Linked DNA regions of Streptomyces venezuelae. The protein of the gene in region 1 interacts with the protein of each later gene in a pairwise test. Links are inferred from orthologs where the notes say so. Each region holds a gene or a part of one and is shown on either strand. Other genes may lie near its edges.

Region 1 (3,268 bases):
CCGGCCGCGGCCCCCTCTTCCGCGCCGATACGCCGCCGCAGGAGCCCATGCCCAGCCCCCCGCCTCCGCATGCCCAGCAGCCGCAGGACGCCTCGCCCCCGCCGCCGAAGAAGCGCGCGGGCCGGGATCTGCGGGCCGCCATAGGGGTGGGCGTGGGTCTCGGCGCGGTGATCTTCGCCTCGCTGCTGATCGTCAAGGCCGTCTTCGTCGGCGTCATCGTCGTCGCGGTCGTCGTCGGCCTGTGGGAGCTCACCTCCCGGCTGCAGGAGCAGAAGGGCATCAAGGCCCCGCTGGTCCCGCTCGCGGTCGGCGGCGCCGCCATGGTCATCGCCGGATACGTCCGGGGGGCCGAGGGCGCCTGGGTCGCCATGGCCCTGACCGTGCTGGCGGTCCTGGTGTGGCGGATGACCGAACCGCCCGAGGACTACCTCAAGGACGTCACGGCGGGCGCCTTCGCGGCGTTCTACGTGCCCTTCCTCGCCACCTTCGTCGCGATGCTGCTCACCGCCGACGACGGCGCCGAGCGCGTGATCACCTTCCTGCTCCTGACCGTGGTCAGCGACACCGGGGCCTACGCGGTCGGCTGGCGCTTCGGCAAGACCAAGCTCGCCCCGCGCATCAGCCCCGGAAAGACCCGCGAGGGACTGTTCGGCGCGGTGGCCTTCGCGATGGCGGCCGGCGCACTGTGCATGGAGTTCCTGATCGACGGCGGCTCCTGGTGGCAGGGCCTGCTGCTGGGTCTCGCGGTCGCGGTCAGCGCCACCCTGGGTGACCTGGGCGAGTCGATGATCAAGCGGGACCTGGGCATCAAGGACATGGGCACCCTGCTGCCGGGACACGGGGGCATCATGGACCGCCTCGACTCCCTGCTTCCGACGGCCCCCGTGGTGTGGCTGCTGCTGGCGGCCTTCGTGGGCACCGGCTGACCTGCGAAAAGGCGTCGCTGGACGCCGGGCGGTTACTCTTGGAAGGCGCGCTGCTTCTGCGGCGCGCCTTTCGTCTTACAAGGAGTACCTGCCATGGCCCGCCCCGTTCCGGGAGAGCTCACCTTCGTCGCCCCTCGCGGGGCCAAGAAGCCGCCCCGGCACCTCGCCGACATGACCCCGGCCGAGCGCCGTGAGGCGGTCGCCGCGATCGGTGAGAAGCCGTTCCGGGCCAAGCAGCTCTCCCAGCACTACTTCGCCCGGTACGCGCACGACCCGGCCGAGTGGACCGACATCCCGGCCGGCTCGAGGGAGAAGCTCCAGCAGGAGCTGCTGCCGGACCTGATGAGCGTCATCCGGCACATCTCGTGCGACGACGACACCACCCGCAAGACCCTGTGGAAGCTGCACGACGGCACGCTCGTCGAGTCGGTGCTGATGCGCTACCCCGACCGGGTCACCATGTGCATCTCCTCGCAGGCCGGCTGCGGCATGAACTGTCCGTTCTGCGCCACCGGCCAGGCGGGCCTGGACCGTAACCTCTCCACCGCCGAGATCGTGCACCAGATCGTCGACGGCATGCGCGCGCTGCGCGACGGCGAGGTCCCCGGCGGCCCGGCACGGCTGTCGAACATCGTCTTCATGGGCATGGGCGAGCCGCTCGCCAACTACAACCGCGTGGTCGGCGCGATCCGCCGGCTCACCGACCCCGAGCCCGACGGCCTGGGCCTGTCGCAGCGCGGGATCACCGTCTCCACCGTCGGCCTGGTCCCGGCCATGCTGCGGTTCGCCGACGAGGGCTTCAAGTGCCGTCTGGCCGTCTCGCTGCACGCGCCCGACGACGAGCTGCGCGACACCCTCGTCCCCGTGAACACCCGCTGGAACGTCCGTGAGGTGCTCGGCGCGGCCTGGGAGTACGCCGAGAAGTCCGGCCGCCGGATCTCCATCGAGTACGCGCTGATCCGCGACATCAACGACCAGGCCTGGCGCGGTGACCTCCTGGGCAAGCTGCTCAAGGGCAAGCGTGTGCACGTCAACCTGATCCCGCTCAACCCGACGCCGGGCTCCAAGTGGACCGCCTCGCGGCCCGAGGACGAGAAGGCCTTCGTCGAGGCCATCGCCCGGCACGGCGTGCCGGTGACCGTACGGGACACCCGCGGCCAGGAGATCGACGGCGCCTGCGGCCAGCTGGCCGCCTCGGAGCGCTAGGTTCCGCTTCTGTTCGAGGAGATTCGGCCACGGGGTACCCTGTGGCCGAACCAATTTCATATTCCGACAGGGGAGCGCCACAGCGCTGAGAGTGCGGTATCCGTCATCCGCAGACCCTCTGAACCTCGCCCCGGTCATTCGGGGTAGGAAGTTCGGTCACCACTCTTGCTGTTGCGCCCTGCCCGGCGTCCGCTCTCGCAGAGCGCCGGGCAGGGCCGCGTCTTCTCCTGGACATCCCAGGAGGAATTCACCAATGAGCACCACCAAGAAGCTGGCGGGTGTCGCGCTCGCGGCCGCGCTGGGCGTCACCACGCTCAGCGCCTGCGGTGGCGGCGACGCCAACGACAAGACCGCGGGCGCGAGCGACGCCCCGAAGTCCAAGACCGTCACGCTCGTCTCCCACGACTCCTTCAACGTGACCGAATCGGTCCTCAAGGAGTTCGAGCAGCAGAGCGGCTACACGGTCAAGGTGCTGAAGTCCGGGGACGCGGGCGCGGCGCTGAACCAGGAGATCCTCACCAAGGGCTCCCCGCGCGGCGACGTCTTCTTCGGCGTCGACAACACCCTCCTCTCGCGCGCCCTCGACAACGGCATCTTCACCCCGTACGAGGCCAAGGGCCTGGCCGACGTGAAGCCCGAGTACGTGCTCGACAAGGAGCACCGGGTCACCCCGATCGACTCCGGTGACATCTGCGTCAACTACGACAAGGCGTACTTCGCCGAGAAGAAGATCGCCCCGCCGCAGACGCTGGACGACCTGATCAAGCCCGAGTACAAGAACCTGCTGGTCACCGAGAACGCCGCGACCTCCTCTCCCGGCCTCGGCTTCCTGCTCGCCTCCGTCGGCAAGTACGGCGAGGACGGCTGGAAGGACTACTGGAGCAAGCTCAAGGCCAACGGCGTCGAGGTCGTCGACGGCTGGGAGCAGGCCTACAACGAGCGCTTCTCCGGATCCGCGGGCGGCAAGAAGGCCAAGGGCGACCGCCCGCTGGTCGTCTCCTACGCCTCCAGCCCGCCGGTCGAGGTCCTGTACGGCGAGCCGCAGCCGGCCGAGGCCCCCACGGGCGTCTCCACCGGCACCTGCTTCCGCCAGATCGAGTTCGCGGGTCTGCTCAAGGGCGCCAAGAACGAGGAGG
Region 2 (3,261 bases), 3.4 Mb from region 1 along the record:
CGCCGAGAGGGCGGTCACGAGTTTCGGCCGGTCGACCGACTGCACGACATGCGCGTATCCCGCCACGGAACGGACTTTGTTCGTCTGCAACTGACCGACGAAGTGCCAGTCGAGCGGCAGATCCGCGCAGGCCTCGGCCTTGGGGGCGGCATCCTGGTCACGATTTTCCGCAACATGACGGACGCCCAGGTCCGCCAGCAGTCGTACGTCGCTCGCGGGGTAGGTCTTGGTGACCACGATGAGCGTCACCTCGTCCCGCCCCCGCCCCGCCGCCGCGCAGGCGGACGAGATACGTTCCTCCACCCGCGCCAGGTTCTCGGCGAGCTCCGACTTACGATCCGTCATTCTTCTTTTCCCCCGGCGATCCGGGGGTCGTCCCCCGGGAAAGCTCTGTCAACCAGACATATCCGGCAAGGCGTCCGGTGACCCGGTCGCGGCGGTACGAGAAGTGGTCCCGCGACTCCAGTGTGCAGACCGGCGAGCGGCCGCCGTTCACCACCCCCGCCTCGGCGAGCTGGGCGTGCACCCCGGCGACCACGTCCACGGCCGGTGTCCCCCAGCTCGTCTCGGCCCGGGCGGCGGGCACCACCTGGGCCACCGCCTCCCGCATCTCGGCCGGCACCTCGTAGCAGTGTCCGCAGACCGCGGGTCCCGTACGGGCGACGATCCGTCCGGGATCGGCCCCGAGGGCGACCATCGCCTCGACGGCGGCGGGCACCACCCCGGCGACCAGTCCCGGCCGTCCGGCGTGGGCGGCTGCCACGACCCCGGCGACGGGGTCCGCCAGCAGGACCGGCGTGCAGTCGGCGGTGAGCACCGCGAGGGCGAGTCCCCGACGGGCGGTCACCACCGCGTCCACCGCCGGGACCTCGGCGTCCGCACCCCAGGGCCCGTCCACCACCGCCACGTCCCGGCCGTGGACCTGGTTCATCCAGACCACCCGGTCCGGCGCCAGGCCCAGGGACTGCGCCGCCCGGGCCCGGTTCGCGAGAACGGCGGCAGGGTCGTCTCCGACCGCGCCGCCGAGATTGAGCTCCTCGTACGGAACGGCGCTCACTCCGCCCCACCGGTCGGTGAAGGCGAAGTGGGCGCCGCCCACGTGATGCTGCTCCGGTGTCACTTCAAGAAGTCCGGAACGTCCAGCTCCTCGGCCGGGCTGTCCTGGTACGGCCGGGCCGTGGGGACCTGCGGCGCGGGGGCCTGGACCTCGACCGGGGCCGCCTCGACCGGAGCCGGGGGCTCCTCGCGCGGGGTGACCGAGCCGAGTCCGCCGAAGGCCGGGCGGGCCGGCTCGGCGGCGCGGACCGGAGCCGGGGCCGGCTCCTCGCGCTTGGTGGACGCGGCACCGATGACGTTGTCCCGGCGGGCCGGGGGCTGTCCGCCGTCGAACCCGGCCGCGATGACGGTGACCCGCACCTCGTCGCCGAGCGCGTCGTCGATGACGGCACCGAAGATGATGTTCGCCTCGGGGTGCGCGGCCTCGCTGACCAGCTGCGCGGCCTCGTTGATCTCGAAGAGACCGAGGTCCGAGCCACCGGAGATGGAGAGCAGCACGCCACGGGCGCCGTCGATGGACGCCTCCAGGAGCGGCGAGGAGATCGCCATCTCGGCGGCGGCCACGGCGCGGTCGTCGCCGCGGGCCGAGCCGATGCCCATCAGGGCCGAGCCGGCCTCGGACATCACGGACTTGACGTCGGCGAAGTCGAGGTTGATCAGACCCGGGGTCGTGATGAGGTCGGTGATGCCCTGGACGCCCGAGAGTAGGACCTGGTCGGCCGACTTGAAGGCGTCGAGCACGCTGACCTGGCGGTCCGAGATGGACAGCAGTCGGTCGTTGGGGATGACGATGAGGGTGTCGACCTCTTCGCGGAGCTCGGCGATGCCGTCCTCCGCCTGGTTCGCGCGGCGCCGGCCCTCGAAGGTGAACGGCCGGGTGACCACACCGATCGTCAGGGCGCCCAGCGAGCGCGCGATGTTGGCGACGACAGGTGCGCCGCCGGTGCCGGTGCCGCCGCCCTCACCGGCGGTGACGAAGACCATGTCGGCCCCCTTGAGGACCTCCTCGATCTCCTCGCGGTGGTCCTCTGCCGCCTTGCGACCGACGGCCGGGTTGGCGCCGGCGCCGAGGCCACGGGTGAGTTCACGGCCGACGTCGAGCTTGACGTCGGCGTCGCTCATCAACAGCGCCTGCGCGTCCGTGTTGATGGCGATGAACTCGACGCCCTTGAGACCGACCTCGATCATTCGGTTGATGGCATTGACACCACCGCCGCCGACACCGATGACCTTGATGACTGCGAGGTAGTTCTGCGGTGCTGCCACGTCGAAGGCCTCTCGCCTCGAGTTACGTGTCGCCGCCTCGCGGGCCTGCGTTGCGACGACTGATGCCGAAATAGGGACGGTCCGAACGCGCCGACCCGAACCCTCACCCTGAAGTTTAGGGTTAGGGGTGTGCCTGTTCCTCGGACTCTTCCGAACAGGACACTAAGTCGACAAGTAGCGCGTGTTCAACGAACACGCCGAACCTCCCGTTTTTCTTTTCACCCTATGTGATCACCCGTATCGCTGGCCAACCAGGGTGCGCCGCTGTTGGACCGGACGTCAACTCCCGGACGCAGCAGGGGCGGTGGGGACGCTCACGTCGAAGTGAACGGCCTTGGGGGCGGCTTTCAACAAAGCGTTCAAAGCCCGGCCCTTCGCGTCGCTCTGTTCACCGCTGCCCCACGTCACGGACCGGCCCCTGGTGAGCTCCAGGACGACCGAATCGTAGGAACCCACCTTGACCTGCACGGTTTCCTTCGCGATCGGCTCCGGGAGGGAGCTCGCGACGAGTACGGCCTCGTGCAGCAGCCGTTCCTCGTCGAAGCGCCGGGCGCTCGGCGATCGACCGGCGTTCAATTCGAGGACCGGAACGCCCGCGGGTGCTTTCGGAACCGTGTCGAATCGCACACCCGATGCGTCCACTTCCACGAAGTTGGCGTCCTTTTTGATGAGCAGGACGGGTTTGCGTTCCGTCACTTTCAGACCGATGCCGTGCGGCCAGGCACGCACCACGTCGACCGAGTCGATGCGGGGCAGCCGGCCGCGGAGCCGGCCTTCGATCTCGTCGGTGTCGACGCTCACCAGGGGCGCGCCGACCGGGACGGCCGCGGCGCCCAGGACCTGCTCGGAGGTGAGCACGTCCATACCGGTGGCGGCGACCTTCTCCACGCGGAGCCAGGACGAGCCGTAGAGCACCCAGGTGCCGCCCGCGGCGAGGAG

Evidence for each region.
Region 2: the proteins of rlmN (region 1) and ftsZ interact in binary tests that used the Escherichia coli proteins (3 or more experiments, as listed by UniProt). The link is inferred for Streptomyces venezuelae from one-to-one orthologs.

What each region holds. Positions count from the first base shown.
Region 1 is NZ_CP029189.1:5,400,939-5,404,206, forward strand. Bases 120-3,075 are described here. They hold rlmN (23S rRNA (adenine(2503)-C(2))-methyltransferase RlmN), read left to right. Parts: upstream 120-1,019; coding sequence 1,020-2,132; downstream 2,133-3,075. Other genes in these bases: DEJ51_RS24270 (phosphatidate cytidylyltransferase), read left to right, coding at 120-926; DEJ51_RS24280 (thiamine ABC transporter substrate binding subunit), read left to right, coding at 2,386-3,075. Also shown: more of DEJ51_RS24270, read left to right, coding at 1-119; more of DEJ51_RS24280, read left to right, coding at 3,076-3,268.
Region 2 is NZ_CP029189.1:2,040,979-2,044,239, forward strand. What follows is about bases 220-3,168. They hold ftsZ (cell division protein FtsZ), read right to left. Parts: upstream 2,323-3,168; coding sequence 1,117-2,322; downstream 220-1,116. Other genes in these bases: DEJ51_RS08615 (YggS family pyridoxal phosphate-dependent enzyme), read right to left, coding at 220-345; pgeF (peptidoglycan editing factor PgeF), read right to left, coding at 332-1,099; DEJ51_RS08630 (cell division protein FtsQ/DivIB), read right to left, coding at 2,602-3,168. Also shown: more of DEJ51_RS08615, read right to left, coding at 1-219; more of DEJ51_RS08630, read right to left, coding at 3,169-3,261. UniProt on the Escherichia coli protein: Essential cell division protein that forms a contractile ring structure (Z ring) at the future cell division site. The regulation of the ring assembly controls the timing and the location of cell division.